One region of the Paenibacillus sp. FA6 genome, then DNA from elsewhere that is predicted to be linked to it. Evidence: a T-box and tRNA genes for the amino acid it is inferred to sense, from the RefSeq annotation. Region 1 holds a T-box; the other holds one or more tRNA genes.
The links. A T-box is a leader RNA that pairs with one kind of tRNA and senses whether it is charged. The one in region 1 lies ahead of tyrS (tyrosine--tRNA ligase), so its partner is inferred to be a tRNA-Tyr.
Positions count from the first base shown of each region.

Region 1 (15,345 bases):
GCCTATCATTCACTGCTACTCGCAGCATTTTCGGTCATTAGCCTATTGGGATATCTACTCATTGCGATCGTATTGTCTGGGAGAATAAAAGGTGCAAACCTACTTCGGAAAATCTATTTAGTTCCCATGCTACTATCTTCCGTAGCAATCGCTCAGTTGTGGCTGAAAATTTATCATCCGACGAATGGAGTAGTGAACACCTTCTTGGTATCACTTGGTATTGAGAATCCTCCATTATGGTTGGCTGATCCTAAGATCGTCATGTTATCACTCTTTGTACCCATCTTGTGGCAATACGCAGGGTTTTACATTCTGATCTACTATGCCGCATTGAAGAATATTCCTGAGTCATTAGTGGAAGCAGCGAGAATCGATGGAGCAAGCGGATGGCAAATCGCTTATGGAATTAAGCTTCCGTTAATCACAGAGGTCATCAAAGTAACGATTGTCTTGGCTGTCGTTGGATCTCTGAAATATTTCGATCTTATTTACGTGATGACGGATGGAGGTCCCAATGGATCGAGTGAAGTGATGGCATCCTATATGTATCATAAAGCCTTTAGAAGCTTTGATTTCGGCTATGGTAGTGCGATAGGCTTCTTCCTGTTACTCATCTGCTTGGTCGTGACGTACCTAATTCGTAAGGCAACTGCCTCTAAAGACACTATTCAATATTCATAAGAGAGGAGGTACCCTCATGAAGACGAACACGGTGACGGCTTACCCAGTGAATGAGATAGGGTTGGGGCGGAGGACTTTAAGTAAAGCTGGTTATAGTATTTTATATTTGGTACTTATTATGGTAGCACTTCTGCAAATTTTACCGTTGATCTGGTTGTTTATATTCTCGCTGAAGAACAATCAAGAAGTATTCGATATGGCCCCGTTTGCGATACCAGCACAGCCACATTGGGAGAACTATGTGAACGCATGGACTCAAGGGAATATAGGCAGCTATTTCCTCAATAGCGTATGGGTGACGGGTGTAGCTCTGGTGCTTACCGTATTGCTATCTAGCATGGTTACCTTTGCGATGACGCGGATGAAATGGAAGGCAAGCTCATTCGTTCTAGGTCTATTCATGGTAGGAATGATGATCCCAGTCCATTCAACATTGATTCCATTGTTCAGTATCTTTCAAAAGGTTAATTTAATAGATAATCCTATATCGATTATCATAGCGTATGTTGCATTTAATATGCCAATCACCATTATGATTCTACTTGGATTTTACTACGCTTTGCCGAAGGAAGTTGAGGAAGCGGCCGTGGTGGACGGAGCTTCAATCAATCGGATATTTTTTCGAATTGTCTTTCCAATGACTTCCTCTGTCATAGCAACTACTGGAATTATTAATATGATTTATAACTGGAACGAATTTATATTCGTCAACACATTCATCAGCTCAGATAAATATAAAACACTGACTGTTGGTGTCCAGAACTTTATCGGACAGTACACAACGGATTGGGGAGCAATTGGCGCTACATTAGTCATTAGTATTCTGCCAATAATGTTAGCTTTCCTACTCATGAGTGACCGCATTGTCGAAGGAATTGCCGCTGGATCAGTTAAAGGTTAGCCCTTAAATAATGAAAAGACAGTCGCTCGAATTCTAATAAAGAATTCGAGCGACTGTCTTTATATGGGTAGTTAGTTATGCTTTGTAATTAGGATTATGCTGAGAATAGCCACCGTCAGGATTATCGACTTGCGTATCTCCATCGCCATCTCTGAAATAGCCATCGACATGAGTACCATCCGCACGTTCATAACCACTCACGTAATGTGGTTCAACATCATGCATATTTGGATTCTCGATGGAGGAACTCTCAACGGAGTCCACACCATCCGCGCCATCTACGAAATCCAATATACCAACGGCCAAAGTAGCTACAGCAGCTACTTTTATTAAACCTTTGGCACCATTTTTTATTTTTTCATTATCTTCTTCCACGAAGCCAACTACCATATCTTTGCCATTGTTATAGGTATACTTTACAGTACCAACAACACCTTTGGCTGTTGTAGTAACAGCACCACCGATATCTTTCATTCCATTGCTGGATTGTTCTTCGTTGCTAGTGATCACACCTGCCGCTGTATCATATATACCACTTGCCAAGTTACCGGCAGTTCTTCCTGCAATAATAGTAGCTTTCTCAACACCGTCGCCGATCTCTTTGACGAAATGACTACCTGTTATCTCACCAACTACACGGACGCTCCCACCGATGACTTTGCCAGTCACTTCACCTGCGAAGTTACCAAGTCCTTTAAAGAAACCCATATGTATTTCTCCTTCCAATCTATCTGTTAGAATAGTTCTTATGTACTAGAATAGTTCAATTGTATGATAAAACGGATAGTTATGACAAGAGATAGATGAATGTTGCAGATTGTGAATTGACAACGGGCTAATCATTCTCTATACTGACTTTAATCTAATACACGGTATACGTTGAAGGAATTAGTAGCAAGCTGTCACTGTTATTCAGAAAGCTAGGGGTTGATGCGACCTAGTACAAACAAACTTGCGAATTACACTCTGGAGTATCTTAGGTAACACTAAGCGGACTAGCAAACGATACTCTTGCTAAGAGTGGTATGAATAGAGGTAGTAACACTATTTATGCAATTTGGGTGGTAACACGGTTAATGAATCGTCCCTATGTCTATTGTAGACATAGGGGCGATTTTTGCGTATGGACAACTTTTATTATAAAAAGGAGCTTGATGACGATGAGTAACATGAATATTATTGATGAACTAGAATGGCGCGACGCGATTAATCAGCAGACAGATGCAGAAGGGCTACGCGAATTAGTTAATGAGAAGAAAATTACTTTGTACTGCGGTGTCGATCCGACGGGGGATAGCATGCATATTGGACATTTAATTCCTTTCATGGTGATGAAACGATTCCAATCATTCGGACATTTGCCTGTGATCTTAATTGGTGGAGCAACAGGGACCATTGGTGATCCAAGTGGACGTCAAGACGAGCGTCAATTACAGACATTAGAGCAAGTACAAGACAATGTGAACGCACTTACAGCACAAATGAAGAAGCTATTCGTTGCCGATAACGATGATCAACTAAAAATGGTGAACAACTACGACTGGACTCATACGATTAACGTGATTGACTTTTTACGTGATTATGGGAAGAACTTCAGCATCAATGCGATGTTGGCCAAAGATGTCGTATCAAGTCGCTTAGATACTGGAATTTCATTTACCGAGTTCTCATACCAAATTCTTCAATCCATGGACTTCCATCATCTGTATGCAGAAGAAGGTGTTCAATTACAAATTGGTGGTTCTGATCAATGGGGGAATATCACAAGTGGTCTAGACTTAATTCGTAAAAAAGAAGGCTCAGAAGCGAAGGCATTTGGATTAACGATTCCATTAATGTTGAAAGCAGATGGTACGAAATTTGGTAAAACAGCAGGCGGGGCGATCTGGCTAGATCCTGATAAAACATCACCGTATGAGTTCTACCAATTCTGGTTGAATACAGATGATCGTGATGTCGTTAAATACTTGAAATACTTCACATTCTTAACGCAAGACGTCATTCATGAATTAGAGAATAAAGTGAATACAGAACCAGGTAAACGTGAAGCACAACGAGTACTTGCTGAAGAGATGACCAAATTTGTTCATAGTGAAGAGGCTTTGGCGCAAGCGATCAAGATCTCGGAAGCTTTATTCAGTGGAGACGTGAAATTATTAACAGCGGATGAAATTGAGCAAGGGTTCAAAGAAATGCCGACTTTCGAAGCGACTAAAGAAACAAAGAATATTGTGGATTGGTTAGTAGATCTAGGTATCGAACCATCGAAGCGTCAGGCAAGAGAAGATATTACTAATGGGGCTATCTCTATGAATGGTGAAAAAGTAGTAGATCTAAACACGGAAGTGTCTGCAGACAAATCATTCGACGGCCGGTTCATCATTATTCGTAAAGGTAAGAAGAAATACAGCCTAGTTAGATTAGTGGATTAAGCACGAGAGTATTACAGATATGATAGAACGTGATTAGTGAAATTGTGACCCGTAAGATGGACGCTTTGAAAGAAGTGACTATTTTATGGGTCTTTTTGTGTTTCGATCCACTTTTGTTTTCAGCTGTCAATATCCCCAAGGTATATTTTCAAGGTGCCCGATAATCATATGAACACTTTTCTGCATGGAATCCATGAAAGAGCCTGCTTGACCTCTTAATTGTACATTTCTGATCAGATGATTATGGTTGTAATGGATGGTAACTCATATGATTTAATTATTGATAGCGCTTTCAAAAAAAGTGCGTTCTTCAAAATTTAAGTTGATGGGGGTTTGATGATTTGGGATTGAAACGAACTGCAAGTCTCTTAGTGTGTATGGCATTGTTGTTGAATTTGCTAATGCCGAATATGTGGATGTCAGCTGCAAGTGCAGCTGGATCGGGAAGCCCAGTCTTTGTTGATGATTTGGAGGGTGCAACTACAGCTAATTTATTTACACCGGGATACATGACGTTGCCGAATGATCCAGCGAAGCCAATGTATCTTAAAACAGGTGGGACGGTTACAGCTACTGATGGTACAGTGACTTTAGCTGGAGCAAGAACGACAATAGGTGCTTCATCTACTATAGGCACTACACCACTCGAAGCACCAAATGGTGCCTTTGATTTAAGTAAGCCTTATCAGATTATCATCAACATTTCTAGCGGTAGTGGTGCTGGGAAATTCCAAGTATATATAGATAATAATACGACAGGTGCGGCCAACTCCATTCACGGAAGTTCTTCGAAAGTTTATGAAAAGGTAGCTAATGATATTGGTACAGAGAAAATCGTTATCGAACCTAATGTTGGAACAGTGAATTCATTCATTGCACTCCGTACTGAAAGTACAGCAACAGTATCCATTGACAGTATAGCCATCGTGTATGAGGGAGATGCGGATCCAACGGGTCCTACAAATCCACCCGATCCGACGACGCCACTTGCTCCGATCGTGGTGGCTTCAGCAGGTGATGAACAAGTCAGTTTATCATGGAATGCTATCAACGATGCGGATCATTATATGGTAGAACGTTCTTTATCAAGCGGGGGACCGTACGATGTGATCCAAACGAATGTAAGCTCAACCGTCTATGTAGATTCAGATGTCATGAATGGTACAGTCTATTATTATGTCATCACAGCATCAATTGGTGGGGTGGGATCAGATCGTTCTAATGAGGTGAGCGCAACACCGCAAGAACCCGGTGCTCAACTTCCAGGTCCGGTATTCTTCGATGATTTCGATAGAGCAACCCAATCCAATTTGTTCACAGCAGGATATGTATCATTGCCCAATCAAGCAACGAAACCCATGTATATTTCAACATCTGGAGCTTCTAGAACTTCAGTCGATGAAGTGAATGGCACAGTGAAATTGGGCAATGCGAGAATGGCAATAGGTGCGTTATCCAATACATTAACAACAACAGAGAGCACACCTGGTGGTGTGTTTGATCTGAGTATACCGTATCAAATGATTATTAATTTCTCTAGTAGTAGCGGTCCTGGAAATTTCCAAGTATTCGTAGATAACAATACGAGTGGCACGGCTAATTCAATCCATGGTACTTCTTCAGAAGTATATAAAAATAGTGCGGATGACATTGGTGCAGGCAAAATCATTATCGATTCTGGAGTCGGTACAGCGAATTCATTCATCCAACTTTGGGCTTCTAGTACGGCTGAGGTAGTTATAGATAGCATAGCAATCGTATATGAGGGCGATGCGGACCCAACTATACCTTTATTGCCGACGGCTCCCGAAGGACTACAAGCAGTGGCAGGTGACGAAGAAGTGACTCTTAACTGGAACCCTAGTAAGAAGGCAAGCGGGTTCTCAGTGAACTATTGGACAGAAGATGATCAATCAGATTTGAGGACTGATGTTCTGAATACGAACACGAACATCCATACGGTTACGGGATTAACCAACGGGATGACCGTTTACTTTGTAGTTATCGAGCATAATGAAGCGGGTTCCAGTGACGAATCCAATAGGGTGTCTGCTATCCCAGTCGAAGCATCCATTCCGGCGGCACCAACTGGATTAACGGCGATGCCTAGCAATAGTGAGGTGAGACTCACATGGACATCGTCCCTTGGAGCAACTAGCTACAATGTGAAACGCAGTACAAGTGGAATAAATGATGAATACGTGGCAATAGGCGTGGAAAGTAGCAGCTTCACGGATAGCAATGTGACCAATGATGTTGAATACGTCTATGTCGTATCTGCCGTGAACAAAAGAGGCGAGAGCGTAGGCTCTAATGCAGTCAAAGCTATACCCTCCATACCACTTCCAGTAGACGAGTATAATCTGACAGGTTTCAGCTATGGAGCTACAGGTGGTGGCAATATTGCGGAGACAGATCCCTCATACATCAAAGTATATACTCCAGAAGATCTTGCCGAGGCCATCAACAAGAAAAAGGGACCCAATAAGGACGGTTATAGAGTTATAGAAATAATGAATGACCTTAATCTCGGGTGGAATGAAATTTCGGCTGAAGCGAAGACGGCTGCAGGAGATATATTCAGAGTCAATAATCCGGCGCTTACCAATCCGGTTCTTATGGGAACAGGAGTCAGTAAGATTGAACTTAAGGATCTTCATGATGTAACAATCTTCTCGGCAAACGGAGCGACAATCAAACATGTTGGGATTGTGATGAAGAGCAGTTCTAACGTGATCATCCGTAACCTTGAGTTTGACGAACTATGGGAATGGGATGAAGTGACCAAAGGAGATTACGATAAGAACGATTGGGACTTTCTGACCCTAGAGCAAAGTACGAAAGTGTGGATCGATCACTGTACATTCCATAAATCATATGACGGCGGTATCGATATCAAAAAAGGCAGTTCTGGTGTAACGATATCATGGTCATTATTTCAAGGTGATGATGGAAGTGCAGGCAGTTGGGTTACCCAGCAAATCAATGCTTTGGAACAAAATATTGATTCGTATACGATGTATAAATTTTTACGGAATCAAGGTTTAAGTGTCGATGATATTATTGCGGTAGCTTCTGGACAAAAGAAGCAGCATTTGATCGGTGCAACAAGCTTTGATAGTTTAAATCCCAAATTGGAAACGACGCTACATCACAACTATTACAAAGACATGATGGATCGCATGCCGCGCCTTCGTGGCGGTAATGCCCATGCTTACAATATTGTCATGGACAGCGCTGCAATAAGGGAAGCAGGTAAGCGCATCACTCCAGAACAAAGTGCGGCGATCTCATCCAAAGGATATAAATTCGGCGTAACAAGCAATGGGGCCATCTCCACTGAGGGCGGGGCCGTTCTGGTGGAGAACTCGCACATTATTGATCTGTTATACCCGGTACGAAATAATCAGACAGATCCTAACAATCCGAGTTACACTGGCAAGATTCTTGCGAAGGATACAATCTATTCCTTAGATGGGGTTACTTTTAGAGGGGATAGCACAACACCGGATAGTCCTCTGGCTCCTATTCCTGCGGTACCGATTGAGTTCTCCTGGAGTGGTATGACGGAACTTCCATATATGTACACACTGGATGATCCAGGAACACTCATGGATAGACTTACTGCGAACAATGGAGCGGGAGCAGGGAAGCTATCATGGTCGAAGGAGAATTGGTTGATTACGATGGGATACGATGGGTCGGGAGATCCCGGTGAAGTAGATCCACCACCAGTCGGCGTAGCGCCACTCGCACCGACGAATGTTTCCTTTATAGAAGGTGCTAATAGCATCGCTTTGAAGTGGAAGGCATCGGTGGGTGCAACTGGATATAAGGTGTATCGCAGTACGAATAGCGGCAGTGGTTATGTTGAGATTGGCAATAGCACAACTGCTAACTACACTGATTTAACGGCACAGTACCCTAATCATTATTACTATGTCATAAGCGCTCTAACTAGAGCCCTTGAGAGTACGACGAAATCTGTGGAGGTAAGTGCGTCGCCTTTGGCTCCGCTACTAGTTGCTCCGACGGGATTGTCCAGTCGAGCAGGGAACAGTAAGGTTGATTTAAGCTGGCAGCCTGTCACAGGAGCCGTTAGCTATAATATCATGCGTAGCGTGAGCAGCGGAGTTGGCTACACATTGCTTGATAATGTGAACGGTGTCGAGTATTCCGATACGACAGCTGTAAACGGAATAACCTACTACTATGTCATCACGGCACTTGATGCGGACCAACGGCAAAGTACGTTGTCGGTTCAGGTAACGGGTAAGGCATCAGCTCCTATTACTCCACCAACACCACAGGAGGGAGACTTGATTGTTGCTCCGAACGGTCAAGACGGTAATATAGGAACAATCGAGAGCCCATTGAGTCTTACCTCGGCAATTACCAAGATCGCTCCGGGGGGAACTATCTATTTGTTAGATGGCACATACAGCTACTCTGTTCCGGTAACGATTGAACGCAATAACAACGGGGATGCAGTGAATGCACGCAAGCAGATCATTGCGTACAATACTGGCGGAGCTGTGTTGGACTTCTACGGGCAGGCTTTTGATAGCACGAATCGGGGCTTACAGATTTTCGGGAGTTATTGGCTAGTAAAAGGAATTGAGGTCAAGGGTGCTGGCGATAACGGAATTTTTATCGGTGGTAACTATAATGTCATTGAGAACGTAGAAACTCACCATAACCGTGACTCAGGGCTTCAAATTAGCCGTTATTCTTCAACGGCTCTGGATAGTGAATGGCCGAGCTACAATGAGATTATTAACGTATACTCTCATGACAACTTCGACCCGGATAACGGGGAGGATGCAGACGGTTTTGCTGCTAAGTTGACCATTGGACCAGGTAATATCTTTGATGGATGCATCGCCGCTTACAACGTGGATGATGGCTGGGATTTATTCACGAAGAAGGATACAGGTCCGATAGGTATTGTGACCATTCGCAATAGCATTTCGTATGCGAACGGGAAGACATCTGATGGGAACGAGACAAGTAACAGTGACGGTAACGGCTTCAAGCTAGGTGGAGAAAAGATTGCTGTTAATCACATTGTTGAGAACAACATCGCATTCATGAATAAGAAGCATGGCTTCACTTGGAACAGTAATCCAGGTTCGATCACGATATCGAATAATACGTCATGGAGCAATGGTGAGAGTAACTTTGCTTTTGATCAGGGCACACATGTATTTACGAATAACCTTTCCTACAAGGGCAAATCCAGTGATAAGACGAGTGGTCATGATGTTCAAAGCACGAATGTATGGTGGCATAATACGAAGGGGAGCATGAACGCCAAAGGTTTGAAAGCAGACGATTCCGATTTCGTCAGTCTCATCCCAACTATTACGCGCAATGCAGATGGTTCACCGAATATCGGCGAATTTTTAAAGCTTGCCGCTATGAGTGATATGAAGGGCGCAGGGACTCCAAGCGGTATGGATATTGGAGCAATATTTAATACGATGGAGCCAGATCCCGAGCCGGACCCAGGCACAGATCCTAAGCCAGATCCTGGTACAGATCCTAAGCCAGACCCAGGCACAGATCCTAAGCCTGATCCAGGTACAGATCCTAAGCCTGATCCAGGCACAGATCCAGGGACCAATCCACCAGCAACAAACGGTAATTTGGGCGGGTCCACGTCAGGTACACAACCAAGCGTAGTTAAAGATACGAAACCAAATACGGGTCGTGGAGTGAACATTACATCAACGCGGACCACAGAACAACGGAACGGCAAGACGGTTGACGTAAATACGGTATCACCCAAAACTTTGAGTGAAGCGTTTGTCACAATCAGCGGAAATCAGGTAAATAATCAACGGATTTTCATTGAAGCAGGTTCAGGTTCGGATTCAGGAGCAACAGACTTTAAGCTTCCACTTACAGCTATGCTTGAAGGTGTGAAGAAAGCGCCAGACGCCGTAGTATCGCTCAGATCAGGTAATGTCATTTACGATTTACCTTTAAGTGCGATCAATCTTGAGAGTCTAACCAAAGGATTGACGGATCCAAGTAATGCAGTCTTAACAGTGTCGTTTACGCACATCAGCGGTCACACCGCAGAACAGTTAACAGCACAATCGAAACTAGCAGGGTTAACTATCCTAACGAATCCTATTGAATTCACTATCACCGTTTCCGACAAAGGTTCGAATATGGAAGTGAATGAATTCAACAGCTATGTATCGAGAACGATTATTATGGGAACTACAGATTTATCCACAGACCATATGACGGCCGTCTCGTATGATGCTGACAAGGGCGAGTGGGTGTTCGTTCCAGCGATGATCACCATCGTGAATGGGAAAGTAGAAGTAACGATTAAAAGATTAAGCAACAGCATCTATACGATTGTCGAGCACCACCAAACATTCAATGACATTGGCGGACATTGGGCGAAGAGTGAAATTGAGCTATTAGCATCGAAGCTAGTGATCAAAGGAATGACCGATACTACGTATAAGCCTGACAATAGCATGACTCGTGCGGAAATCGCTAGCTTGCTAGTACGTGCACTAGGATTGAAAGAACAAACAACCGCACAGTTTACAGATGTCGCATCGAATCAATGGTATGCGGGAGCTGTAGGAGCCGCAGTGAAAGCGGGCTTAGTAACCGGTGTAGGCAATGAATTATTCGACCCGAATGCGAATATCACTCGCGAAGAAATGGTGGTCATGATTAGTCGAGCATTGCACATGGCCGACAAAGATGTCGCAGTAGATGTTCCATTACTGTTGAAGTTCAATGATCATAAGAAAATTAGCAACTGGGCGGAAGAGCAAGTATCACAAGTGCTCAAGGCAGGCATTATCAATGGCAATACGGTGAACACTTTTGCACCCAAAGACGATGTAACTCGTGCTGAAGCGGCGGTTATGCTGCAACGCTTCCTGAAATACGTTGAGTTTATGAATTAACAAATCGCCCTCTCGTTCTCTATGAATGGTGAAAAAGTAGCAGATGTAAACACAGAGTGTCTGCAGACAAATCATTTGATGGTCGGTTTATCCTTATTCGTAAAGGTAAGAAGAAATGTAGTCTAGTTAGATTAGTGGATTAATAATGTCATTGTTGTATTCGTTAGGAATATTAAGAAAACCGAGTAATCCATCATATGGGCTACTCGGTTTTTTCTGTAGTATTCAGACTTAATAGGTGAATTGATATAAATAGTATTAAACTTTATCCGAAAACATGTTGATATTGATAATCATTATCTATATAATGAGAATGGTTATCAGTTGAGTTGTTGATATTCATGAATGAGAATAGTAGTTGTTCAATAAAAGGATGCCTAAGCAGAGTGTGTAATGAATACAATAAAAAAATCTTTTGTAAGGAGATGAATTGGGGAATTGGAAATGGAGAAAAGTGGAGTTGTTAATCAACAAGTGCTAAAGTTGGCGGCTACATTAGTCAAAAGAGGCTTCCTATTGGAAGTCGAAGGAGATTGTATCAGTCTGAGTGCCGGTAATGGACCTCAAGATTATAAGGATTTGAAACATCTACTCGAACGTGCTGGGGTTCCAGTTTGTTATTCGGGTCTTCAGATGCAAATATTAAGTCCCATCATCCCTATAGAAGTTTTAAGATTGGTTGAAGCATTACCCGTTCATTATGCTAGATCTCATATTCCAGACTATTTCTATTCGTGGAAGGCATTTACGAGACGGAGCCATGGTGTGAAATGGAATAGTCTATCTCTGGATAGAGGAGTAGCTATATTGGTGAAAACGTTAAGTGCTAGCGGCATTCTCGTAACAGGTGGCTGTGATGGACATCGACGACAAGCGCCCCAAGTATTTTTTGCTAGTATATGGTCGGCAGCATGGTTTCATGTACTTCAACAACAATATTTGGAACTTACCGGCCTATATTATGATTGGGAAGTAGTTATAGATAAGCACAATAATCCGAGTCTCCAGGCTATATTGGCCGAACATCAGAAATGGAATATATCTATGATCCAACATGATGGACTGATTATTTCAGAAATGTTGCATGAGATTGGACCACAGCTCCGAGTGATGAAGCGTCAGATTTTTAAGAATCGCAGTATGAGACAACAAGCTGAAAGTTTAGAAAATAACTTCGATGAACTATGTGAGTGGATGATTGATCTGATTACTGCATAAATGTAGCTTACACGATGGACTGTTTCTGAAGGTCACGAACATGACTTTTGGGAACAGTCCTATTTGTATTTGCTGAAGGGATAGTTATCGTGTTAGTGAGTTGACGTATATACATAGGAGGGTCCGAACGAATCGGAAATTTCTTATATTGTATGCCATCTGTCGGCATATCACGCTCTTTGTTTATACGAAAATGAAGGGTTGCGGTAACCGTCAATAAAAATAGTTATTGACTACAGTAAAATAATTGGGTATTTTTAAACAAACGTTTGATTTAAACGATCGTTTGAAAATAAGAGTAATGAAATGAGGAAAGATAATGAAAAAAGCAATATTGGCGTATGTTAAAAAGCCCCAGACGATCCTAGCTATTGTCGTGGCTTTGATGGCACAACTTATTTTTTGTGCATTTTGGATGACGGCTTATGATGGGGTGCTAGAACGAACTAATCATTTGAAAGTTGCCATCGTCAATGAAGATGGCGAGTTCGGTCAAACGATTGTACAGCAATTACAAGGCAAATTACCATTTGAAACGATAACCATGACTCAAGAAGATGCAATTCATGATCTGAAGCAACGAAATGTTCATTTAATCGTAACGATCCCCGATAATTTTGGCCAAAGTTTACAAACGCCAGAAACGAAAGCAAAAATCTCCTACACACTCAATGAATCTAACTCGCAAATAACAAAAGGTGCCATGCAAAGCGTTGTAACGACACTTACCAATGAATTAAATCACAATGCTGCACTTCAAGGAACACAAATGGTATTAGAACAATTTAATTTGCCATCCGAGCAAGCATCACAAACGGCGCAAGGTATATTGAATAAAGTCGAAGCTGATCTACAATCGATCTATCCTGTAAATGGCATGAACAATCAAATGATTCCTATGATGCTCGTGCTGGCCTCATTTGTCGGCGCGATGTTGATGGCCATGAACGTGCATCAAGTTTCAATGACGATCGGATCTGAAATCTCGAAATGGCAGCATTTTATAGCTCGTGCACTACTCAACGTTATTGGAGCTGTCATCGTGTCGTTAGCTGGCTCTTCTTTGATTTTGGCTCTGGGCGGGCAGATGGAAAGTGGGTTTAATTCCTTCTGGTTATTCCATTTCTTAACGATCTTAACGTTCATGTTCTTCGCCCAAATGTTCCTTCTCGTTCTTGGCATGGCAGGTATGTTGGCAAATATGGCAATGCTCTCCCTACAGCTCGTCACTTCCGGAACGATCGTACCAAGAGAGATGTTAAGTGACTTCTATCAATCGTTAGGCCAATTATTGCCTGCGACTTATGCGGTTGAAGGATTAATGAATTTAGGATTCGGTGGCATCGATACGCACAAGGATGTCTTAGCCCTTCTGGTTACCTTGCTATGTAGTGTGGGTGTTGGATTGGTCGTAACGTTGATTAAAAAACAAAAAGGTTCATCTGAGTCTGTCGAACACATCAAATCAACAGAATTCTTAACAAACTAATTCAAGAAAACGTTCTGTCAGTTTCAATCAGATGTAAAGCTATACCATTTCTACTTGATTAAAATCATTTTTAATCATATGTTTAAACAATGGTTCCAGTTGAAGTAAAGTTTTTCACCTAGGGTATGAACAGGAGTTGTTGAAACGAATGGATCAAGATGTAAAAGTTCGTATTTTACTTGCGGCTAAACAATTGTTCGCTGAGCAGGGATTCGACGGAACGACGGTCAGACAGATATGTGAGAAGGCGAACGCCAATATATCTTTGATCTCGTACCACTTTGGTGGGAAAGAAAAAGTATTGCAAAACATATTCGAAATGTTTTTCCCTGGAGCAGAAATGAACACAATGGAAGAAATGGATGAACTCCTTCATGATCCGGTAATAGCCATTCAATTTATTGTGGACCAAATTATTTCTTTCAGCTATGAAGATAAACAGTTAAGCTCCATTATTAATCAAGAACTAACGATGGGGTCACCTCGTTCTGAGGTCGTTCGCTCATATATACAACCTATATGGTCTAAAGTGGATGAAATTTTAATGAAAGGAAAGATGGAAGGGGTATTTCATTTTGACTCGTTGGATCACACGTCGCTTGTTATTAAAGGGATTTGTTTATCGTATAAAAATTATCACAAGCTAATGAGTGGGGCGGCTGCTGAGAATATAAAGGATTATAACTTGATGAAACAAACGGCAATACAGTTTGTTCTAAAAGGTTTACAAGTAAAATAAAGAAGTCTAACTAGTTCATTGTCTAAATTCAAATAGGCAGGATCTTTGGTTGTTTCAACCCGAGCCCCTGCCTATTTGTTTAGAATGAACAGAAATGGATCCGATTACAGCCGATTTTTCGAATAAACCTAAGATGGATTATAAAATCTGTTCAATTTGGAGACGTTCGCCGCTGGGTCCTCTGAACATAGCAAATTTTTCACCATGGTCATACAACTTCTCGTCCAGAAGGATTTCAGTCTCAAAAGTAACCCCTTTGGATTCGAGATAGGTCTTGGCCATTCCAACATCTTCAACTCTAATTGAAAGATGATCGATGATGCCGTCTTTGCGATCTCTGCCTATAGTGGGATCTGTAAATTCAATCAACTCTATTGTGCAATTCCCATTGTTAATGAAACACATCTTCGTGCCATCTTCCCCTACATATTCACTGACAACTGCGAAACCAAGTGACTCCATATAGAACTTTTTGGATTCTACTATATCCTTGATAAACATACCCGTGTGCCCGAAGCCTAAATAAGTTAAGCTATCCATGGAAATCCTCCTTATTCCTTTGAAAGATCATACATCTAATTTTAAAATTCGACATTTCCTGACCAATCCCCTTTTTTACATCCTATAGACCTAATTTGTTGGATTGTGGTAGAATTTAGGTAATAATGTGAATGGGGGATGAATGATGGAAATTATAAAATTAATGTTGTATTTTCTTGTTCCAGCTATCATTGGAGGTACGTATCAGATGAGAAGGGTGAAGAAAAAGAAGAATATCACTTTGAATAGTCTTCAAGCGATGAAAAGGCAATTGAAGAGAATACCAACTCAAGAAATGATATCAGCCGACAATAAATACATTCTCTCGATTGATGAAAACACTCAAAAGATAAACTTCACCACAGAACAGAGTAATAAGACTTACGATATCAAGGATATTT
Region 1 is NZ_CP188820.1:344,132-359,476, forward strand. It holds gene ACP8HI_RS01585 (carbohydrate ABC transporter permease) at 1-681, shown strand, start outside; gene ACP8HI_RS01590 (carbohydrate ABC transporter permease) at 698-1,582, shown strand; gene ACP8HI_RS01595 (hypothetical protein) at 1,658-2,290, opposite strand; T-box leader at 2,453-2,674, shown strand; gene tyrS (tyrosine--tRNA ligase) at 2,752-4,014, shown strand; partial or broken gene ACP8HI_RS01605 (fibronectin type III domain-containing protein) at 5,535-6,053, shown strand; partial or broken gene ACP8HI_RS01610 (hypothetical protein) at 6,258-7,700, shown strand; partial or broken gene ACP8HI_RS01615 (right-handed parallel beta-helix repeat-containing protein) at 8,214-9,485, shown strand; gene ACP8HI_RS01620 (S-layer homology domain-containing protein) at 10,323-10,958, shown strand; gene ACP8HI_RS01625 (hypothetical protein) at 11,403-12,176, shown strand; gene ACP8HI_RS01630 (YhgE/Pip domain-containing protein) at 12,496-13,665, shown strand; gene ACP8HI_RS01635 (TetR/AcrR family transcriptional regulator) at 13,814-14,404, shown strand; gene ACP8HI_RS01640 (VOC family protein) at 14,543-14,944, opposite strand; gene ACP8HI_RS01645 (hypothetical protein) at 15,087-15,345, shown strand, end outside.

Region 2 (15,345 bases), 1.5 Mb from region 1:
CTCCATAGATTGCGATACCACCATTCCATATTTTGAACACATCCCAAAGGTTTCCTTTATAATCTTCCCATTTAAAAGCAACATAATAAATACGCGCACCAATAAGTGCCGAGGGAACGCCTATCAACAATAGATCCATGAAAAACTCTGAAGAAATGCCAAATCTCCGACCTTCTCGAATGGCAAGCATAATCCCAGCCAACGCACCCAATCCAAGAATTAAGCCATACCAGTGAACCTGCAATGCTCCAATCGAAATTGCAATTGGATTAAGTAATAACGTTGCCATATGATCACTCCTAATCCATATCATCGCTTTCTTCTGCAATCGTTGCTGTCAATTTATTTGTGAATTGAAGAGCCGCATTCAGACCCATTTGCTTCAGTCGATAATTCATCGCAGCCACTTCAATAATAACAGCGAGGTTCCGTCCCGGTCGCACAGGAATCGTCACCAATGGAATATCCGTGTCAATAATCCGAGTCGTTTCCTCATCTAATCCCAGTCGATCATATTGTTTATCCTGCTGCCAATTCTCCAACTTGACGACTAACGTGATACGTTTATTGTTACGTACAGCGCCAGCGCCAAAGAGAGTCATCGCATTGATGATACCTACACCACGAATCTCAAGTAAATGTCTAATCAACTCAGGTGCTGAACCATGAAGCTGGTTGTCCGATGTTTGGCGAATTTCCACCGCATCATCCGCTACAAGGCGATGCCCTCTTTTGACAAGTTCTAAAGCAGTCTCACTTTTACCAATACCACTGGAACCTGTAATAAGCATTCCTACTCCGTAGACATCACACAAAACACCATGAATAGTTGTTGTAGGGGCTAATTTTTTCTCCAGAAAGCCAGTGATTTTACTCGATAGAATCGTTGTAGCCATACTACTACGTAGCACAGGCAGATTCCTCTCATTACTAATATCAATTAGCTCTTGTGGAACTTCCAGAGACCTAGTAACAATGATGCAGGGGGTATCATCCGTACAGATTCTCTGCATACGGTCAAATTTCTCCTCATCAGTCAACATCTCGAAGAACGCTAATTCCGTTTTTCCAAGGAGTTGTACGCGCTCTTGAGGATGATATTCAAAGTAACCTGCCATTTCAAGACCCGGTCGATTTAAATCATCTACCGTAATGGTTCGTTTGAGACCATCTTCACCGGCGATGACTTCCATATGAAATTGTTGAACTAGTTCTGAAACTTTAACACGTTTAGCCATGTCTTATCTTCCTCTCATCAAGTTTATCTATGTACCTACAATAGTTGAGTTCATTTTCAAAACAATTAAACCCTTTTCACTATATCCATCGTAAATGAAATTGCTATTGAATGCAATCAATGCCCACCATTCAAGTAGAAACAACTGTGCCGTCCTTTTTCAAGGACGGCACCCGTTTCAGCAGAAGTATAAAGATTAGAGTATCAAGTGAAAGTATACTTTCTTATATTTTCAAAAAGACCGCCCTTGCGGGCGGTCTCTGTATGCATTAATGATATTGTATTATTCTGAAATTAGAGCATTAAGTTGAGTTTCCTTATCGAAGATATGAACTTTGTTCATATCAATTGCCAAGCGAACAGTACTACCATCACGAGTTGTAGAACGTCCATCTACACGAGCAATAACAACATCAGCACCCAAGCCACTTAAATATAGCAACATTTCATGTCCAAGGTTTTCAGTAACATCAACATTAGATGTAAAGATCGTATTTGGTGATGCTTCTAAGAATACAGGCTCTTCATGAATATCTTCAGGACGAACACCCATAATTACTTCTTTACCAACCAAACCTTTGTTCTTCAAGATTTGAGCTTTACCACCAGGAACTTCAACATCCAATCCAGCAGCTTTGAAACGGACATTACCATTGGATTCACTAAGTGTACCAGTGATAAAGTTCATTGTAGGTGATCCGATGAAACCAGCTACGAAAAGATTAGTTGGGCTGTTATACAGCTCTTCCGGTGTTGCAGCTTGTTGAATGATACCATCTTGCATAACAACGATACGATCACCCATTGTCATAGCTTCTGTTTGGTCATGTGTTACATAGATACAAGTGGTTTCAAGGCGTTTAACCAATTTAGTGATTTCCGCACGCATTTGACCACGTAGTTTCGCATCCAAGTTGGAAAGAGGCTCATCCATCAAGAAGACTTGTGGATCCCGTACAATTGCGCGACCCAAGGCAACACGTTGACGTTGACCACCAGATAGTGCTTTTGGTTTACGTTCAAGCAAATGCTCGATATCTAGAATTTTTGCTGCGTTACGTACTTTCTTTTCGATCTCGTCTTTCTTCACTTTACGCAATTTCAAACCGAAAGCCATATTTTGGTATACGTTCATATGAGGATACAAGGCATAGGATTGGAATACCATCGCGATATCACGGTCTTTAGGCGCTACATCATTCACAACACGATCACCGATATAAAGTTTACCTTCTGAAATTTCTTCCAAACCAGCGATCATCCGAAGTGTTGTGGATTTACCGCAACCAGATGGTCCAACTAGAACCAAAAATTCCTTATCTTTAATATCAAGATTGATATCGATTACTGTTGCTTTGTCCGTACCCGCGTATTTCTTGTAGATATGCTCTAAGCGTACACCAGCCATTATATTTTCCCCCTAAATGATATGTTTGAAATCGTAACCATTTGATATTCTTATTCTACCCAACATCATCAAGACTGGCTATCCACAAACTGCACAAAAAAACTATTTCCTTTTCGTCACTTTATACAATAGCATTGTGAGTTTAATCAGAACGGCATCTCCGAAGCTTCGAACGTCAAGTCCTGTTTCATTCTTGATCTTATCTAACCGATAGAGAAGTGTATTCCTATGAATATACATTCTCTTGGCTGTCTCACTAACATTACAATCTAATTGAAAAAAGGTCTCCATTGTCAAAAGTGTCTCTGTATCCATTAGCAGAATCGAATGATCTCCCACATGCTCTAAGAAACGAGCCCGTTGACTTCCTGGTATACTAAAAACAAGTTGTTCTAGCACCAATTCCCACGGAAGGTGAATATAATCCGTAATATGAAATGTCTTTCCAAGATGTATCGTCTCCTTCAGCATCACAACCGTAGCAGGAAGCCCGTTCCTGGGATCTACGGGAAGTGCAACCGACAGGTGAAATACGCCTACCCACTCATTGGCCACTAGCTCATGTAGACCAAGGCAAAATGCAGATAGTATCTCTGCTCCCGTCTCCTCTTGCTCGTCCTCTCGCTCATCCAAGCTACCCAAGATTAGTTCCTGACGTGCTAAGATGAGCCATTCATGATTCTTTAGTGGAATTAATAAGATCTCTCCATCGAAATAGCTAACGAGTAACTTTTTTAACTGTATGTATGAAATATCAGGCAAATGAGTACCCTCACCACTCAGCACAAAGGGTACCATTCCCAATGTCATTTGTTTCTGTACTATAAGATGTTCTGGAATAGTCATGTCTAGCTGTCCTGATTCAATTTGTCCTTGAATCCACAAGCTCAGATTTTGAATATCTCTTTTCTCCTCTTCTTGGGGAGTTATTGATACTTGCGATTGATCTCTCATGTTAGCCAAAATCAGTTCCATGAATTGAACTTCCTCTAAACTTAACGCATTTAATTCACCTGCAAGAACCGACATTCTACCATCCTTGTTATACAGTGGAAACCATACTTCACCCTCGTTCACAACCGAATCCATCAGCGTACTGTTTTTATAATTGAAGAAAGAGTTCGAATCCTGTTTATTTAGTTCTTTAATCGTGAGGGGTATACCTACAATTTGTTGTAACTTCTGCCGTAATGATTCCATCTTCATTATCAAGTTAACCCACCTACCACTTCACCTATTTCTTCATATATTAACATATCTAGTCCAAAAAGAAGAGTAAACAAAAAGCCATCGACCCCTAAAGGTTGATGACTTTATCATGTTATGAAGATGAGCCATGAAGGATTCGAACCTTCGACACCCTGATTAAAAGTCAGGTGCTCTACCAACTGAGCTAATGGCTCGTACTAAGAATGGAGGATGATGGATTCGAACCACCGAACTCGAATGAGAGCAGATTTACAGTCTGCCGTGTTTAGCCACTTCACTAATCCTCCGCAGAAAAAAGGTGGCTCGGAACGGAATCGAACCGCCGACACGAGGATTTTCAGTCCTCTGCTCTACCGACTGAGCTACCGAGCCACATCAATATTATTTAAACAAAAAAATGGCGGAACCGACGGGATTCGAACCCGCGATCTCCTGCGTGACAGGCAGGCATGTTAGGCCAACTACACCACGGTTCCACACTTTTTAGAAAAAATGGTGCCGTCGAGAGGACTTGAACCCCCAACCTACTGATTACAAGTCAGTTGCTCTACCAGTTGAGCTACAACGGCAAGAATATTATTCCATATTATGAATGCATCCATCAAAAATAATGGTGGAGGCTGAGGGGATCGAACCCCCGACCCTCTGCTTGTAAGGCAGATGCTCTCCCAGCTGAGCTAAGCCTCCTGGGTATGTATGGTAGCGGCGAAGGGGATCGAACCCCCGACCTCACGGGTATGAACCGTACGCTCTAGCCAGCTGAGCTACACCGCCACATATATATTTCTTGCTATTCATGATAAATCAATGGCGGAGAGAGTGGGATTCGAACCCACGCACCGTTTACACAGTCTAACCCCTTAGCAGAGGGTCCCCTTATAGCCACTTGGGTATCTCTCCAAATAAATCATGAATCAGAGAATAATTCCCTGAAAACTAGATACGAACGAATTTGTGTTAGAAAGTATGAAGTATACACTTCAACCGTTAAACATTTGTTAGGATAAGCCCTCGACCGATTAGTATTGGTCAGCTCCGCACATTGCTGCGCTTCCACCTCCAACCTATCTACCTCGTAGTCTTCAAGGGGTCTTACTAATTGGGAAATCTCATCTTGAGGGGGGCTTCACGCTTAGATGCTTTCAGCGCTTATCCCGTCCGCACGTAGCTACCCAGCTATGCTCCTGGCGGAACAACTGGTACACCAGAGGTGCGTCCATCCCGGTCCTCTCGTACTAAGGACAGCTCCTCTCAAATTTCCTGCGCCCACGACAGATAGGGACCGAACTGTCTCACGACGTTCTGAACCCAGCTCGCGTACCGCTTTAATGGGCGAACAGCCCAACCCTTGGGACCTACTTCAGCCCCAGGATGCGATGAGCCGACATCGAGGTGCCAAACCTCCCCGTCGATGTGGACTCTTGGGGGAGATAAGCCTGTTATCCCCAGGGTAGCTTTTATCCGTTGAGCGATGGCCCTTCCATGCGGTACCACCGGATCACTAAGCCCGACTTTCGTCCCTGCTCGACTTGTAGGTCTCGCAGTCAAGCTCCCTTCTGCCTTTGCACTCTTCGAATGATTTCCAACCATTCTGAGGGAACCTTGGGGCGCCTCCGTTACTCTTTAGGAGGCGACCGCCCCAGTCAAACTGCCCACCAGACACTGTCCCCGAACCGGTTTACGGTCCTAGGTTAGAACCTAGATACGATCAGGGTGGTATCCCAACGATGCCTCCATAGAAGCTTGCGCTCCTATTTCTCAGGCTCCCACCTATCCTGTACAGATCGTACCCAAATCCAATATCAAGCTGCAGTAAAGCTCCATGGGGTCTTTCCGTCTTGTCGCGGGTAACCTGCATCTTCACAGGTATTAAAATTTCACCGGATCTCTCGTTGAGACAGCGCCCAAATCGTTACGCCATTCGTGCGGGTCAGAATTTACCTGACAAGGAATTTCGCTACCTTAGGACCGTTATAGTTACGGCCGCCGTTTACTGGGGCTTCGGTTCATAGCTTCGGGTTACCCCTAACCACTCCCCTTAACCTTCCAGCACCGGGCAGGCGTCAGCCCGTATACTTCGCCTTACGGCTTCGCACAGACCTGTGTTTTTGCTAAACAGTCGCTTGGGCCTTTTCACTGCGGCCCCCTCGTGCTATTCACACTACCGGGGCACCCCTTCTCCCGAAGTTACGGGGTCATTTTGCCGAGTTCCTTAACGAGAGTTCTTCCGCGCGCCTTAGAATACTCTTCTCGCCTACCTGTGTCGGTTTGCGGTACGGGCACCTTCTCCTGGTTAGAGGCTTTTCTTGGCAGTCTGAGATCATGACCTTCGCTACTATAATTTTCGCTCCCCATCACAGCCTAGCCTTATAGTGTGCGGATTTGCCTACACACAAGCCTCACTGCTTAGACGGACTATTCCATCAGTCCGCGTCACTACCCTACTGCGTCACCCCATTACTCATAACGGATTACGGTGGTACAGGAATTTCAACCTGTTGTCCATCCACTACGCCTTTCGGCCTCGCGTTAGGTCCCGACTTACCCTGAGAGGACGAGCCTTCCTCAGGAAACCTTGGGCTTTCGGCGGATCAGATTCTCACTGATCTTTTCGTTACTTATACCGGCATTCTCACTTGTATAGTGTCCAGCGCTCCTCACGGTACACCTTCAACCTCTATACAACGCTCCCCTACCCCTGATACATAGTATCAAGCCATAGCTTCGGTGGTGTGTTTAGCCCCGTTACATTTTCGGCGCAGAGTCACTCGACCAGTGAGCTATTACGCACTCTTTCAATGATGGCTGCTTCTAAGCCAACATCCTGGTTGTCTGTGCAACTCCACATCCTTTTCCACTCAACACACACTTGGGGACCTTAGCTGATGGTCTGGGCTGTTTCCCTTTCGACAATGGATCTTAGCACTCACTGTCTGACTCCCGGATATAAGTACATGGCATTCGGAGTTTGACTGAGCTTGGTAACCCTTGCGGGCCCCGCACCCAATCAGTGCTCTACCTCCACGACTCTTCATTCCGAGGCTAGCCCTAAAGCTATTTCGGGGAGAACCAGCTATCTCCGAGTTCGATTGGAATTTCTCCGCTACCCCCACCTCATCCCCGCATTTTTCAACATGCGTGGGTTCGGGCCTCCAGTGCGTGTTACCGCACCTTCACCCTGGACAGGGGTAGATCACTCGGTTTCGGGTCTACGTCCACGTACTAAATTTCGCCCTATTCAGACTCGCTTTCGCTGCGGCTCCGCCTTCTCAGCTTAACCTTGCACGGGAACGTAACTCGCCGGTTCATTCTACAAAAGGCACGCCATCACCCATAGAACGGGCTCTGACTTTTTGTAAGCACACGGTTTCAGGTTCTATTTCACTCCCCTTCCGGGGTGCTTTTCACCTTTCCCTCACGGTACTGTTTCACTATCGGTCACTAGGGAGTATTTAGCCTTAGCAGATGGTCCTGCTGGATTCATACGGGGTTTCACGTGCCCCGCACTACTCGGGATACGTCTCGGAGAGAATATACTTTCAGCTACAGGGCTTTTACCTTCTATGCCGGGCCTTTCCAGACCTCTTCGCTTAATATATTCCTTTGTAACTCCGTGTGAGACGTCCCACAACCCCAAGGAGCAAGCTCCTTGGTTTGGGCTAATCCGCGTTCGCTCGCCGCTACTGACGGAATCACTATTGTTTTCTCTTCCTCAGGGTACTTAGATGTTTCAGTTCCCCTGGTCTGTCTCTACCTACCCTATGTATTCAGGTAGGAGTGACTGCGTATTAACACAGCCGGGTTTCCCCATTCGGACACCCCCGGATCAAAGCTTGCTTACAGCTCCCCGAGGCAGTTTCGTTGTTCGCCACGTCCTTCATCGACTCCTAGTGCCTAGGCATCCTCCGTGTGCTCTTAGTAGCTTAACCACGTTGCTCTTTTGTTGCGCTGCTCGCTCTGTTGTCCGCTTATTTCCCCCGTAAACGGTTGAAACAAACTTCCAAAGGATCGATCATCACACCAAATTCGCACGTACATTTTTAGTCCGTATTCAGTAAACTGAATACTCGCTAGCTACTTTTACACTTTGTTTCGTTAACAAGTTAACAAAACGTAGATAAAAAGAATGTTCATTCTAACTTACAAATTCGTTCGTTATCTAGTTTTCAAGGAACAATTAAATAGTTTGGTGGAGCCTAGCGGGATCGAACCGCTGACCTCCTGCTTGCAAGGCAGGCGCTCTCCCAGCTGAGCTAAGGCCCCACAGTATAAAGTTATAAAAAACATATGGTGGGCCCTGGTGGACTCGAACCACCGACCTCACCCTTATCAGAGGTGCGCTCTAACCAACTGAGCTAAGGGCCCTTAAGAATAAAAAACTCTTATGGGATATACCCATAAGGGTTGCGCTTGGCAGCGTCCTACTCTCCCAGGACCCTGCGGTCCAAGTACCATCGGCGCTGGAAGGCTTAACGGTCGTGTTCGGGATGGGTACGCGTGGAACCCTTCCGCTATCGCTACCAAACGCAATGCTGAAAGAATAATTGCTCTTTCAAAACTGACAACGAGTGAGTGTGCGACTTTACATTGTAAAGTCTTACGGTGACCGTAGTCACCGTGTTCGAATGTTTCCGTCTCAGGAAACGATTCTCCATAGAAAGGAGGTGATCCAGCCGCACCTTCCGATACGGCTACCTTGTTACGACTTCACCCCAATCATCTACCCCACCTTCGGCGGCTGGCTCCCTTGCGGGTTACCCCACCGACTTCGGGTGTTGTAAACTCTCGTGGTGTGACGGGCGGTGTGTACAAGACCCGGGAACGTATTCACCGCGGCATGCTGATCCGCGATTACTAGCAATTCCGACTTCATGCAGGCGGGTTGCAGCCTGCAATCCGAACTGAGACCGGCTTTGTTGGGATTGGCTCCATCTCGCGATTTCGCAGCCCGTTGTACCGGCCATTGTAGTACGTGTGTAGCCCAGGTCATAAGGGGCATGATGATTTGACGTCATCCCCACCTTCCTCCGGTTTGTCACCGGCAGTCTGCTTAGAGTGCCCACCATAATGTGCTGGCAACTAAGCATAAGGGTTGCGCTCGTTGCGGGACTTAACCCAACATCTCACGACACGAGCTGACGACAACCATGCACCACCTGTCTCCTCTGTCCCGAAGGCCGCCACTATCTCTAGTGGATTCAGAGGGATGTCAAGACCTGGTAAGGTTCTTCGCGTTGCTTCGAATTAAACCACATACTCCACTGCTTGTGCGGGTCCCCGTCAATTCCTTTGAGTTTCAGTCTTGCGACCGTACTCCCCAGGCGGAGTGCTTAATGTGTTAACTTCGGCACCAAGGGTATCGAAACCCCTAACACCTAGCACTCATCGTTTACGGCGTGGACTACCAGGGTATCTAATCCTGTTTGCTACCCACGCTTTCGCGCCTCAGCGTCAGTTACAGCCCAGAGAGTCGCCTTCGCCACTGGTGTTCCTCCACATATCTACGCATTTCACCGCTACACGTGGAATTCCACTCTCCTCTTCTGTACTCAAGTCACCCAGTTTTCAGTGCGACCCAGGGTTGAGCCCTGGAATTAAACACCAAACTTAAATGACCGCCTGCGCGCGCTTTACGCCCAATAATTCCGGACAACGCTTGCCCCCTACGTATTACCGCGGCTGCTGGCACGTAGTTAGCCGGGGCTTTCTTCTCAGGTACCGTCACCTTGAGAGCAGTTACTCTCCCAAGTGTTCTTCCCTGGCAACAGAGCTTTACGATCCGAAAACCTTCATCACTCACGCGGCGTTGCTCCGTCAGACTTTCGTCCATTGCGGAAGATTCCCTACTGCTGCCTCCCGTAGGAGTCTGGGCCGTGTCTCAGTCCCAGTGTGGCCGTTCACCCTCTCAGGTCGGCTACGCATCGTCGCCTTGGTGAGCCATTACCTCACCAACTAGCTAATGCGCCGCAGGTCCATCTATAAGTGGCAGATTACTCCGCCTTTCAGTATCTCTTCATGTGAAGAAATAAGTTATCCGGTATTAGCTACCGTTTCCGATAGTTATCCCAGTCTTACAGGCAGGTTACCTACGTGTTACTCACCCGTCCGCCGCTGAAATCCCAGAAGTGCAAGCACTTCTGAAATCTCCGCTCGACTTGCATGTATTAGGCACGCCGCCAGCGTTCGTCCTGAGCCAGGATCAAACTCTCCAAGTTAATGAAAAGAGCGATTATGCTCATTTTGAAACATACTGACGAGAATTATTCATTCTCAATCCAAATGATTTCTCATTTGTTTGTTCTCACTTTCGTGAAAACCACTCACTCGTTGTTCAGTTTTCAAAGATCAATTTCTCTTTCGTTAATCGCCAGTTTCTCTCAGCGACAACTTCTATAATATATCATGCTGCCCAGCATTTCGTCAAGCTTTATTTTTCGATATTTTCAATCGATTATTTATGCCTTTCAGCAAGCTTGTCTGCCTTTCAATGGGGCGATTTATAATGTAACACATCAGCACATCAGACGTCAACTCTTCATTATAAATATTTTCAAACCATACAAAAGAGCCACCCCAGGAAGCCCTAATATCGTGACAGTTCCGATAGTAACCGGGTTTAAAGGAATATATACAGCCGTCATCAATCCTGAGAAGTTAACTAGATATATTCCAAGTGAAGCTAATACCATATGTGTTCCAAATACAGTTAACCAACCGAAACCCAACTTCTTCTTAATCACAATATACGTCAAAGCACATAAAGACACGATAAGAATACCTATTACGATCCATTTCATCTAAATTTATTCTCCTTTCTTGATAACCTTTATACAGAATGATCTACGATGCTACCCACCATTTGCTTCTCCACTGAAAAAGGTCTACGATCTATCCCTAAAGTTTTTGCTTTCTTCAAGTGTATTTGATATCTAAGCTCAGCCGCTTCTAACATATAAATAGCATAGTCCACCTGATCTTTACCCACTGCTTCTTCAAAATACATACGTGCCTCTTCCCAGCGAATGAGCGCCTCGGCAATATCCCTATAGAGTTCACCGTGTACCTCATCCCTAGCGAACTCACCCTTTTTAAACACGCTAGCCCAATACCTCTTCATCCCTTTCATAATGCAAATCCCCCTTCTCTCTCGTATCTCCTACTACATACTTATCGAGAAAAGGACAATCTTAGAACCAAGTAGAAACGGCTATGCTGTCCTTTTTCAAGGACGGCACCCGTTTCAGCGGAAATATAAGAATTAAAGTATTAAGTGAAACTTATGCTTTCTTACTATATAAAAAAGAAGCCCTTCACAGGACTTCTCAGCATTCATATTAGAATCAGTGTATCTCACGCCGACCTTCCAATGCCTTGGATAAGGTCACTTCATCCGCATATTCCAAATCTCCGCCTACAGGTAACCCATGCGCAATACGGGTCACTTTAATACCAAAGGGGCGAATCAACCTGGAAACATACATCGATGTTGCTTCGCCCTCAATATTAGCATTCGTGGCCAGAATAAGTTCCGTCACTCGCTCATCACTGAGTCTATTCAACAGTTCCTTTAGACGAATGTCATCAGGACCGATCCCCTCCATAGGAGATATTGCACCTTGAAGAATATGATAATATCCATTAAACTCCTTAGTTCGTTCCATGGCTACGACATCCTTGTGATCTTGAACGACACAGATGACAGATGGATCACGTGTCTTATCCTGACATATACGACAAGGGTCCGTATCCGTAATGTTGCAGCAAATAGAACAGTAGTGAAGGTTCCTCTTTACACTAACGAGCGCCTTAGCGAAATCAATCACATCGTCTTCCTTCATCGTAATGACATGAAATGCCAACCGACTTGCTGTCTTTGGACCAATACCCGGTAGCCGCGTAAATGATTCGATCAGCCTTGCAATAGGTTCGGGATAATACAAAACTAAAAATCTCCTTCTGCTGTGAAATTAGAACAGGCCTGGGATCTTCATTCCGCCTGTGAATTTACCCATATCGTCGTTGGCAAGCTCATCCGCTTTAGTCAGGGCATCATTCACCGCTGTCATCACCAGATCCTGCAGCATTTCAACATCTTCCGGATCAACCGCTTCCGGCTTAATTGTAATGGATATCAATTTCTTATGTCCATTCACTTCCGCGGTGACTACACCTCCACCAGAACTACCTTCCACCATCTTCGTAGCAAGCCCTTCTTGCGCTTTCAACATTTGCTCTTGCATTTTCTTCACTTGTTTCATCATTTGATTCATATTATTCATGAGTATCTCTCCTTTTTGGATGCACTTCTTCGTGCTATTCTTTTATGATTACAAGGTCTTCTCCAAATAATTGAAGAGCCTCGTCAATCCATGGCTCTGATTTCGGTTCTTCATGCTCATGCTCTAGCTTGAGTTCTTCTTTGGCCTTCTGAGTAGATCCTTCGATCTCTTTCATCCAGTCTCGCTGCATAATCGTAACCAAGCGATAAGGTTTCCCAAGCTTCGACTCCATCACATGCTCAATAACCTGCCTGTTCGTCGGTTTCTCAGTTGTCTCTCGGTGGATCGTATTCTTAAAGGCCACCAGAATAGCATCGTCAAGAATGGACACGGGTTCTCCATCCATAAACCAAGCATGGACGGTGACTTTCTCCTCTTTAACTCCTTGAAGAATATGGCCCCACTGTTTCTGAATGGCGGTGAACGGGTCACTATTCATATGAACCAAGTATTGATCCAAATGTTGAGGAAGCTTCGTGGTCGAAGATACCCGTGATGGGGACATCCCTCCAGACGGTCTCGCACTGGCACTAGAATCACGACCACTACCCGAAGGAGCCCCTCCTGATTGCATGAAACGTTCAAGCTTCTTCTCAAGTGCGACCACCTGCTGTTTCAGAAGGACTATCTCTCCTGAATCCGCGGGTAAGGAAGCGTGCGGTCTTTCATTGGAGAACTCCATCTTAACCAACTCTTGAGCACCCTGCGGTATGTTGCATAACTTGAGAAGCGCCACTTCAAATAGCATCTGCGGTTGTGAAGCATATTTCATCTCACTTTGATAGTGATTCAAAATATCAATCATTTGGAATAATTGCTCTCGAGAGAACGTCTCTGCCATTTCTTTATACTCTTGCGGATTCAACACCCTATCCGTCAACTTATCCGCATGTGGAACCATCTTGATCATCAGTAGATCTCGGAAATAGAACAGCAGGTTCTCCATGCACTTATCTGCACTCTTACCCTCCTGCATGAAATCCTCTACCATCTGTAGCACCAAGCCAATATCTCCATTAATTAGTCCCTGAGCCAATAGTCCGAACTGTTCAGAGGCAATGCCACCCGTCATATTCAGAACCTGCTGATAGGATACAACGTCCTCTGTAAAGGATGCAATTTGATCCAGGATACTAAGCGCATCCCGCATCCCACCATCCGATAATCGGGCAATGTATTGGAGTGCATCATCTTCTGCCTTAATACCTTCTTCTTCGCAAATACGACGCAACCTCTCTGTCTGTTCATCAAGAGATACTCTACGGAAGTCAAAACGCTGACACCGCGAAATAATCGTTGCCGGTAGCTTATGCGGTTCTGTCGTCGCCAGAATAAACATCACATGCGGAGGTGGCTCCTCTAATGTCTTCAACAAAGCATTAAAGGCTTCCGTCGTCAGCATATGCACTTCATCAATAATATAAACCTTTTGTCTAACTTCCGTAGGCGCATATTTAACCTTCTCACGCAAATCACGGATTTCATCCACACCCCGGTTGGATGCGGCATCAATCTCTTGAACATCCATGACCGCTCCAGCCGTTATCCGACGACAGGATTCACACTCATTGCAAGGTTCTGGCTCAGGTCCTCGCTCGCAGTTTACCGCTTTTGCTAGAATTTTAGCCGCACTTGTCTTCCCAGTCCCCCGTGGCCCGCTGAACAGGTAGGCATGAGAAACTCGCTGTTCACGTATTGCGTTCTGCAGCGTTTGAATAATATGCTGTTGTCCCACCATGTCTTGAAAAGACTGCGGCCGCCAAGCACGATACAGCGCTATATGTTCCACTTTGCTTTACCCTCTTTCAACTTCCACTTCATGACGCTTAGTCGCTTCATTAGTATACTATATTCCCGTCCTCTGCAAAACTTCAATTCACAGAACTTATATTTAAATAAACAAGTGGAGACGGATACCGTCCTTTTTTCAAGGATGGTATCCGTCTCCACTGAAATATAAGAACTAGAGTATCAAGTGAAACTTACACTTTCTTATATTTTGAAAAAGCACCTTCACCGAGTGGCAAAGATGCAAGTAAATTTCTAATATGAATAACAAGACCGTGCACCCGTTATTGATAATTGCGATCCAAGCGGCAACCCTGTGTAGCTACTCGAGCTAGGCTTCCCTTCGGCACAAGAGTAACTTGCTTATGGCTGCTTCCTTCCGGACCTGACCAGGTTCACAAGCACTCATTGCGAAGGACCCAACTGTCAACATAGCACACAGGGACCAAGACCTTACATCAACAAAACCTCTAACGGGAATTCAACCTCGCTACAGCGGATTGCGAGTTACAGGGCACCGCTACCTCCCCGTCTAGCACGGTGAAAACAAGTATATATCATGAGTGTACAAAAATCAACCCGATAATGAGACCTAGATTTTTACACTAAGTTACACTAAGCATTTAAGCCAACATGAGTTGTATCACATCGGCAACCTTTTAACTGTGGTATTTTTTATAAATATTACTCTTTCGAGTTCTATTAAAGATTCATAAAAACAGTGAACAGGGGTGTGCAATTGAACTTACCAACAATCCAATTCGGGCATATTAAATCGAGAGTTCCTATTATTCAAGGAGGTATGGGCGTTGGCATTTCCTTAAGTGGGCTTGCCGCTGCCGTAGCTAATGCAGGTGGAATTGGTACTATTTCTGGTACAGGCATTTCCACCGATGAACTTAGAATGCATATTCGCAGAACAAGGGAACTAACCAAAGGAATTGGATTTATCGGGGTAAACGTATTATTTGCGGTGAAGGACTTTTCCGAAAAGATGAAAACTGCTTTGGAAGAAAAAGTGGATTTCATTATTTCAGGAGCTGGAATTTCTAGAGATATGTATGCGTGGGGAAAAGAGAATGGCACACCCGTAATTTCTATTGTTTCATCCGCCAAATTAGCTAGACTTTCTGAAAAGTTAGGCGCCTCAGCTGTAGTTGTAGAAGGTTGTGAAGCCGGGGGGCATCTGGGTACAGACAGATCCATGTTTGATATTCTTCCAGAAGTGGTGGAAGCCGTTACTATTCCAGTCATTGCCGCAGGTGGTATTTTGACAGGTGAAGATGTTGCCAAAGCAATTCGGATCGGTGCAGCTGGTGTTCAAATGGGTACCCGTTTCGTAGCCAGCAATGAATGTGATGCTCCTCTGGCATTCAAACAGACATATGTGAACGCTCAACAAGGAGATACCGTCTTGGTTAAGA
Region 2 is NZ_CP188820.1:4,800,763-4,816,107, forward strand. It holds gene lgt (prolipoprotein diacylglyceryl transferase) at 1-289, opposite strand, end outside; gene hprK (HPr(Ser) kinase/phosphatase) at 300-1,238, opposite strand; gene ACP8HI_RS21780 (ABC transporter ATP-binding protein) at 1,521-2,645, opposite strand; gene ACP8HI_RS21785 (PucR family transcriptional regulator) at 2,748-3,851, opposite strand; tRNA gene ACP8HI_RS21790 (tRNA-Lys) at 3,976-4,048, opposite strand; tRNA gene ACP8HI_RS21795 (tRNA-Tyr) at 4,059-4,141, opposite strand; tRNA gene ACP8HI_RS21800 (tRNA-Phe) at 4,154-4,226, opposite strand; tRNA gene ACP8HI_RS21805 (tRNA-Asp) at 4,253-4,330, opposite strand; tRNA gene ACP8HI_RS21810 (tRNA-Thr) at 4,348-4,423, opposite strand; tRNA gene ACP8HI_RS21815 (tRNA-Val) at 4,466-4,541, opposite strand; tRNA gene ACP8HI_RS21820 (tRNA-Met) at 4,552-4,628, opposite strand; tRNA gene ACP8HI_RS21825 (tRNA-Ser) at 4,663-4,754, opposite strand; rRNA gene ACP8HI_RS21830 (23S ribosomal RNA) at 4,854-7,783, opposite strand; tRNA gene ACP8HI_RS21835 (tRNA-Ala) at 8,042-8,117, opposite strand; tRNA gene ACP8HI_RS21840 (tRNA-Ile) at 8,143-8,219, opposite strand; rRNA gene rrf (5S ribosomal RNA) at 8,263-8,379, opposite strand; rRNA gene ACP8HI_RS21850 (16S ribosomal RNA) at 8,512-10,069, opposite strand; gene ACP8HI_RS21855 (pro-sigmaK processing inhibitor BofA family protein) at 10,382-10,651, opposite strand; gene ACP8HI_RS21860 (hypothetical protein) at 10,681-10,980, opposite strand; gene recR (recombination mediator RecR) at 11,195-11,794, opposite strand; gene ACP8HI_RS21870 (YbaB/EbfC family nucleoid-associated protein) at 11,822-12,133, opposite strand; gene dnaX (DNA polymerase III subunit gamma/tau) at 12,168-13,922, opposite strand; RNA gene ffs (signal recognition particle sRNA large type) at 14,195-14,462, opposite strand; gene ACP8HI_RS21885 (NAD(P)H-dependent flavin oxidoreductase) at 14,661-15,345, shown strand, end outside.
Region 2: it encodes a tRNA-Tyr, which carries the amino acid that the T-box ahead of tyrS (tyrosine--tRNA ligase) is inferred to sense. The anticodon was not compared.